DNA from 2 places in the Shewanella sp. 1311 genome. Region 2 is predicted to be linked to the other one. Evidence: predicted binding sites of a transcription regulator. Region 2 holds the regulator's gene; the other holds the start of a gene.
What was found. The regulator FliA, encoded in region 2, starts transcription of late flagellar genes. The targets are predictions, from matches to a motif close to CTAAAGNTNNNNNNNNNNNNGCCGATA.

Region 1 (4,217 bases), 900 kb from region 2:
AGAATGCACTATGACCCACTGCCAATGCCGCTATCAACACCATGAAGATAGACGCCAAATAGGGAATGATCGCAGAGTCGAATACGGGGTCACGCGGGATTTATTCGGCGCTTTTGGAGAACAAAACCGCCGTGACAGACCAAAGGGAAGACGCGCAACCGACGGCTGAGCATCTTCATCCAATTACTGGGGGCGAGTTTGAATAAATGCGGGTAGATCACGCATCTCACTAAACCAAAGTGCCGTCGCTGGGGCAACCTTGCGCCAATCTAACTCTGGATGTCTAAAGTCCACATAATCAAGCAGGCAAATCAAGGCTAATTGCGGTGCCTGAATCGTGGTTTGGGTGATCACGGTTTGCAGCTCAACCTGCATAAGTCCACGCAGCAATGCTTGTTCAAAACGGGCCGTCCAAAAAGCCGATCTCACACCTTCATCTTCACGCATCTGCTCTTGGCGCAATTTTACCGCGCTATCGATTAAGCCTTTTATCAAGGAATACTGACACTCCAACACCCAGTTATGACTTGAGATCCCAAACATCTTACGATCGCCAAGCTCAGCATCTAGGTAACGCATAATCACTTCGCTATCAAATAGTGCCACGCCATCGTTGGTGATAAGACAAGGGATCTGTCCTAACGGGTTAGCATCGAGTAATTCAGCGCTGTTTTCAAAGGGATTGACTAGCAGCTCTTCAATATTGTTAATCCCTAAATACTGGATCAACGCTCTAACACAACGGGCATAGGGTGAAGCTTGAGAACTTAACAACTTCATCAAAAATTTCCTTTTATTTGCATTAAACGCTATGGCTATTAAGGGGTGAGAACAGTTTGCTCTCACCGCCTATATAAAATGGGATCACCAATATTTTTCTACGGTAATTTGTCCCGGAGCACGACGTAAATTCTTCACCAATCCCTTATCGAGTAAGGCACTTTGTGCGCCATTTATCATACCGGGATTGCCGCAAATCATGACTTGGGAATCAGCGGCACTTAAGGTTAATCCTGCCTTTTGCTCGATTTCACCCGAGACTATGCCCTCGGGAATACGACACTGCAATGCATCGGCCAAGGGTTCACGGGTCACACTCAAAACTAATATAAACTGTGCTGGGTATGTGCGTTCTAACTCACGCAGCTTATCAAGATACGCCAAATCCTGCGCCTCGCGCACGCCATATACAAGCACCACTTTTTCAAAACGCTCCCAAGGTTCATGGGTGTCGAGCATAGACAAAAACGGCCCTACCGCTGTACCTGTGGCCAAAAACCATAAGTGCTTGCCTTGGAGTTCACCCTTAGGAATTTCCGCTAAGGTCATGAAACCGGTCGCGGTTGAGGTGATTTCAATTTCATCGCCTATGACAAGGTTGTGTAATTGAGGCGATAACAGACCGTCCTCTACCGCAACGGCGAGCACTTCGGCATAGGGTTTATCGGGGGAATTTACTAAGGAGTAAGCTCTGGCAACACGCTTATCATCTTGCATTTGACTTAACTTGATAAACTGACCAGGAATAAATGGGGCTAACTCGGCGGCGATGCGCAATGAAAATAACTTATCGCTCCAATCAATACGTTCTATAACTTGTCCCCTAGTCCACATAACTTGCCCTCAAGCGAAACGTTAAATAGGCTTCCAGCATAGACTTTTTTCCGCATAACAAAAACCCCTTATGATAAGGGGCTTATGACGATAGAACCGAAAACAACAGAGCGTTAACTGGCACTCGATTGTGTCTCATCTGTCTTCTTGTTAAAGCTATCCCTAAAGGCCTGTAAACCCTCTTGCACTAAACCGTAGGTTTTATCGACACCATCGGCAATATCACCCTGCAATACTTTAAGACCAGACAGAATATCTTTCGCTTCTTTAAAGCCGTTATCAATTGCACCACCAATAATCCCCATAAAGCTATCGAGTTGATCGCTTAGACTCATACCCGAATTTTGTTGCTGGTGAATGCTAAAAAACTGCGTCGCAAAACTCACGATACGATCTGCAGTCGCTTCTGGCGACGTATCTACGCCATTATCGTAAGCAGTTTGAATCGCGTTCTCGCCCATAGTAGGCGCTAACTCTTTATTAATCGACTCTATCGCAGCGCGATAAAGCAAGGTCATAGACTGATCGCCTGACTTGATATTCACATCTTGCTGTGCCGATAGAATAGCTTGATTCATCAGCTGCTTACTCGTTTGCTGCGCGGTTTGTTTCGAGGTCACTTCGGTGGTTTTCGCGTCCTTCGAATCACCCACTTCGGTACCCTTAGGCGCCGTATTTTCAGCATATTTTTTCTGCGGCAAAGGGGTACTTTGCACTTGAGAGGGTTTATTGATTTCCATGATGACTATCCATTCAATTCGGGTCGACTTTATTATCGACCAAAATTTGACCAGCTTTAGTAATTTTTAGAATTGAAGTACCATCGTGACCACAAGGCCATGATAAGGCCCGTATAAATTGAGTGGGTTCATTCTTTATAAAGTGCATAAAGCGCCATCCACCCGCATGCAGATCATTACTATCGTCGAGCTTAGACAAAAGCTAATAGAAAAGGATGTTACACCATGGCAGCAGGCCGCAATTTGAGTCATTTCCGCTTTCACGTGTTTACACGAATGCTTAAGCGCACTACTGAGCACTATATGGGCATCAATATTAAACGCCTTAGTTTGCTCACTGGTCTTATTATCTTAACTTGCCTCAGCCTCGCACCGATTAGCCAAGCCCATGCGGAAAACAGGCTGATTATTTTAGTCAGACATGCCGAAAAAGCCGACACGCCAGCTAATGACCCGCAGTTATCACCCAAGGGGGAAATGCGCGCAACGTCACTGATCACCGCCTTGAGCCGCACGCCGTTGTCGCAACTCATCGCGACTCAATACCTGCGAACCCAGCAAACACTCGCGCCTATCGCCGAGGCTCGCCATTTGCCCGTGACGATAGTCGAAGCAGCAAAGCCTATCGAAGAACATATTCAGCAGATTGTCGAACAAGTGCATGCGGTACAAGGTAATACGCTCATCGCTGGTCATTCAAACACAGTGCCATTGATCATCAAAGCCCTGGGTGGACCTGAGATCCAAGCGATCGGCGAAGAGGACTACAGTCAGCTGTTTTTACTCTCTCTCAATGATGGCCAACCCGCAAGCTTGATCTCCACCCGCTACGGACAAGAATAAGGATAAATAACATGAGTGAACTCAATTGGTTTATGTGGGGACTCGATCTGTTTTCAGGACTGTTTTTGATCGTTATAGGACTCGCAGTACTCGCGGTTATTTACATGTATATCGCAGATAAAATGCAGACCAAACAAGCGGTAAGACATAACTATCCCGTGATTGGTCGTTTTCGATATCTGTTCGAAAAACAAGGTGAGTTTTTCAGACAATACTTTTTTGCCCAAGACAGGGAAGAATTGCCCTTCAACCGTGCTGAACGCAGCTGGGTGTACCGCGCCGCCAAAAATGTCGATAGAACCATAGCCTTTGGTTCTACTCGTCCCTTGGATACAGCTGGTACTATTATGTTTATGAATACCGCCTTCCCAACCCAAGATGAAGATATCACTCCTATTCATCCGCTGACGATTGGCACTCACTGTCGTCAACCTTATACGACTCAAGCCATTTGCCATATTTCAGCCATGAGTTTTGGCGCCCTATCTCGTCCAGCCATCACCGCCCTTTCCCATGGCGCAGCGCAAGCGGGTTGCTGGCTTAATACGGGTGAAGGCGGTTTGAGCCCATATCATCTCAAAGGTGGCTGCGATCTCGTCTTTCAAATTGGAACAGCAAAATATGGCGTTCGCAATGAACAAGGACATTTAGACGATGAAAAACTGAAAGCGATAGCGATTCATCCTGAAGTCAAAATGTTCGAAATCAAAATGAGCCAAGGCGCAAAACCAGGCAAGGGTGGCATTTTACCCGGTATTAAAGTGACCGCTGAGATTGCCCATATTCGCGGTATTCCAGAGGGGCACGACTCAATCAGCCCCAATGGCCACATCGAATTTAAGTCAGTAAACGATATTTTGGATATGGTTGAGCGAGTACGTGAAGTTACAGGTAAACCTACCGGCATCAAAGCCGTACTCGGCGATGTGCAGTGGCTGGAAGATTTATGTGATGAAATTGAACGCCGCGGCGAAGACTCAGCTCCCGACTTTTTCACCTTAGACAGCGCCGATGGTGGCA
Region 2 (4,217 bases):
CTGGCGCAGCTGGCTTAGCGACCACAGGTTCAGACGCCACAGCGGTAGCAGCCGCAGGGCCTTTTCCTGAGCCATGAAGCGCATCTAACAAAGCTTCAAATTCAGCATCGTTGATATCATCAATACTTGAAGATGAGCTATTACTTATCTCTGCGGGAATGTCTTGTGGGACGGGAGTTTCAACAATGGCTTCAACGACAGGCTCTGGTTCGACAACTTCTACCACCTCTGCAGACGCAACTTCAGATGGCAATGGCGCACCTGAACTCAGCATTTTAAGTCTAGACAACAGGCCTGACTCAGCGGGATCTTGTTGTTCGCCCTGCTGCGTTTGAGCAAACATGGTATTAATAGCATCAACAGCCTGCAAAATAATATCCATCAGCTCTGCGTTTACGCTGCGTTTGCCTGTGCGCAATAGATCGAAGGTATTTTCAGCCTCATGACACACATCGACCATGGGAGTTAAGCTAAGAAAGCCTGCGCCACCTTTAACGGTATGAAACCCTCGGAAAATGGCGTTTAGCAAGTTTGTGTCATCAGGATTATTTTCAAGCGCAACGAGTTGCTCTTGCAGAAGCTCTAAAATTTCACCGGCTTCGATTAAAAAGTCCTGGAGTATCTCTTCATCTACATCAAAGGCCATCAAATTGACTCCCAGTTAGAAACCCAGACTCGATAGAAGATCATCCACTTCGTCTTGACCCGTTACTACATCTTGACGAAGCTCGGCATTCATTATCGGCCCTTCCGCTTCAATATTATTTTTCTGAGCAATCTGAGTTTCAATCATAGGTTGCTCACCAAATACCGTCAGCATAGAAACCAGATTACTTTCAACTTCCATTACTAGATCAATAACACGACGGATTATTTGTCCTGTTAAGTCTTGAAAATCTTGCGCCATCAAAATTTGATTCAGCAATTCACGTAATCGAGTCGAGTCATTTGCACTACGGGACATAAGATCTTGGACATCGTGACAAAGAACCTTAAATTCGCTCAGTGCTATCTCGCGTCGCATTAATCTGTCCCAAGATGGCATGACTTTTTGAATATTAACCGTTACGGCATTGGCCAAAGGTAAACATTCTTCAACCGCATCCATGGTTTTATTTGCCGCTTGTTCAGTCATGTCAATAACGTAATTTAAACGTTGCTTGGCATCGGGAATTTCTGTATTGGCTAATTCAGAAAGACGATTATCAACTTGAAAATCCATCAGCGCACTATGAAGTTGCCGAGTTAATTTCCCTACCTCTTCGAATAATTCTCGTTGCAGTGGAGCTGCAAGCTCCCGAAATAAATCATCTGCCTGACTTTGCTCACCTGCACTTAATAATTCAACAAAGTGCTGAGCTTGCTCGAGCGTGATGAGCCCTGATGTTTGTGACTTCATAGCTCATCCTTGCTCAAGCGAGTCGTTCGAATATTTTATCTAACTTCTCTTTCAGCGTTGCAGCGGTAAAAGGCTTAACCACATATCCATTCACTCCCGCTTGAGCGGCAGCAATAATCTGTTCACGTTTTGCTTCAGCAGTTACCATTAATACGGGTAAATGCTTTAGCGAATCATCTGCGCGAATTGCTTTTAACAGATCGATCCCTTGCATGCCGGGCATATTCCAATCTGTAACAACAAAATCAAAATCCCCCTTTTGCAACATCGGCAGGGCTGTTGAGCCATCGTCTGCTTCTTGGGTGTTGTTAAACCCCAAGTCTCGCAACAAGTTCTTGATGATACGCCTCATTGTCGAAAAATCGTCAACAATGAGAATCTTCATATTCTTGTCCAAGGTTTCCTCCGGTGAGCTGACATTCTGTGCTCGATTAATAATTATACTTATGTCCAGTGCTTGAGTTTAGCTTTCAATCGCAACATTGCCTGACTTAATATCTGGCTAACCCGCGATTCACTGACTTCAAGAATGGCGCCAATCTCTTTTAAATTCAATGCTTCATCGTAGTACAGGGATAACACTAATGCATCTCTTTCAGGCAATAATTTAATTGCCTCAACCAGAGCAGAATGAAATTGGTTCTCAGCTAATGCTTCAAATGAATCATCATCGGACCGATCACTCACTGTAAGTATATCCTGAGATACGCCTAAGTCTTCTATCCCTATGATTTTTCCGACAGAAACATCGTTAAGAATATGATGGTACTCATCGAGCGTCATATCAAGTTTTTCTGCAATTTCTGTGTCGCGTGCATCACGACCCAGCGCTTGCTCTAACTCATCTATAGCGTGTGCAACCTTGCGGTTGTTACGATGAACGGAACGAGGGACCCAATCGCCGCGGCGGATTTCATCTAACATGGCCCCACGTATGCGTATGCCGGCGAAGGTTTCAAATTTCGCACCCTTGCCACCATCAAACTTGGCTGATGCTTCTAATAACCCCATCATCCCAGCTTGGAGTAAATCATCTAACTGCACGGAGGCAGGTAGTCTGGCGAGTAAATGATGCGCAATTCTTTTAACCAACGGAGCATACTGTTCAACGATCGACGATTTATTGTCTAAACAAGTATACGCAGCGGCTTTATTCACTCGTTTTTTCCTCTTGAAAATCTGGTCGTTGTACTAAACGCTCAACGAAAAACTCCAAATGCCCACCAGGTTGCTGCGGTACAGGCCAGCTTAGAATTTTATTTGCCAACCCTTGATACGCAATCGCTGCTGGTGATTTAGGATACGCTTCAACCACCAATTTTTGTTTACGAACTGATTTACGTAAGTTTTCGTCAAATGGAATTGTTGCAACCAATTCAAGGGCGACATCCAAAAATCTGTCGGTCACTTTACTGAGTTTAGCAAATAATTCCATACCTTCGCGTAAACTACGCACCATATTGGCAACTATTTTAAAACGGAACACGCCATGCTCACGGCTGAGGATTTTTATCAGGGCATAGGCATCGGTAATTGATGTGGGTTCATCACAAACAACGACCAGCACATCCTGCGATGCACGTGAGAAACTGAGCACCATATCTGAAATCCCAGCAGCAGTATCTACGACTAGAATATCAAACTGAGTCCGCATCTCACTAAATGCGCGAATTAACCCGGCATGTTGCGCTGGACTTAATTCCACCATCCCTTGTGTTCCTGAAGTGGCTGGCACTATGCCAATCCCTTTAGGGCCACGAACGATAATATCGTCAAGCTCTGCATCACCAGAGAGAACATGGGAGAGGTTACGCTCGGCACGAATACCCAGCATGACATCGACGTTTGCTAAGCCAAGGTCAGCATCAAGTACCAAGACACGCTTGCCTTTTTCGGCTAATGCCACAGCTGTATTAATGGAGACGCTGGTTTTACCAACGCCACCTTTACCACCTGTGACCGCGATTACTTTCACTTTTTCGTTATAGGGTTGATTCATCATACGTAAACCACTTGCTTGATCCAGGGTCATAAATCTACTCAAATGCACAGGCCATATTATCTGACCACGCTGTGTCTTGTAATGATTGTTGTTCTGTACTATCTAACGCTGCGAGTGCCTGCTGGGCTAAATCTAAGGTATCCGCAACTTTCATATCTTCAGGAACTCTTTGTCCATCAGTAACATAACTTAATGGTAATCCGTTTTGGATCAACACACTTAATGCCCCTGCTAACGACACAGATTCATCGAGTTTTGTGAGAACGACACCAGATAGGGGAATGCGTTTAAAATGATTGACTGCATCTTGCAGCACACGGCGCTGTCCTGTCGCAGACAGTACCAGATAACTGCGGATAGGTATCCTGCTATTTGCAGTTAAATTATCAAGTTGCTGGTAAAGACGCATATCTCGCTGTCCCATGCCAGCCGTATCTATCAATACTAGCTTGCGATTCCTAAACTGATAGAGAATTTGCTCTAATTCATTCAGATCATGAGCTTGCTTTACTGGACAGCCCATTATTTTGCCATAAGTTGCTAATTGCTCATAGGCTCCGATGCGATAATGATCTGTCGTTATCAAAGCCACATGCTCAGCACCGTGATGGGCAGCAAAACGGGCTGCTAGTTTCGCTAACGACGTGGTTTTACCCACACCCGTTGGCCCCACCAATGCCACCACGCCGCCCTGTTTAACAATATCATCACCTTGATTATCAAGCATATTAGCTAAACTTTGAGGTAAGGCTCTGACTAATTCTGCAGGCGTATAATGTTGGCTCAGCGCCGCTAATTTATTCGCAACAGCAGGGG

Region 1: a site for FliA is predicted at 2,388-2,414, ahead of AC5YB3_RS08395 (DUF5610 domain-containing protein). Genes of this name have one in related genera too.

Annotation. Positions count from the first base shown of each region.
Region 1 covers NZ_CM181686.1:1,848,968-1,853,184, forward strand. Annotated here, with positions in the region: gene AC5YB3_RS08380 (hypothetical protein) at 1-169, shown strand, start outside; gene AC5YB3_RS08385 (glutathione S-transferase N-terminal domain-containing protein) at 184-780, opposite strand; gene AC5YB3_RS08390 (ferredoxin--NADP reductase) at 865-1,614, opposite strand; gene AC5YB3_RS08395 (DUF5610 domain-containing protein) at 1,728-2,354, opposite strand; gene AC5YB3_RS08400 (histidine phosphatase family protein) at 2,580-3,197, shown strand; gene AC5YB3_RS08405 (FMN-binding glutamate synthase family protein) at 3,209-4,217, shown strand, end outside.
Region 2 covers NZ_CM181686.1:949,524-953,740, forward strand. Annotated here, with positions in the region: gene AC5YB3_RS04250 (chemotaxis protein CheA) at 1-646, opposite strand, end outside; gene AC5YB3_RS04255 (protein phosphatase CheZ) at 662-1,399, opposite strand; gene cheY (chemotaxis response regulator CheY) at 1,413-1,796, opposite strand; gene AC5YB3_RS04265 (RNA polymerase sigma factor FliA) at 1,844-2,557, opposite strand; gene AC5YB3_RS04270 (MinD/ParA family protein) at 2,550-3,431, opposite strand; gene flhF (flagellar biosynthesis GTPase FlhF) at 3,436-4,217, opposite strand, start outside.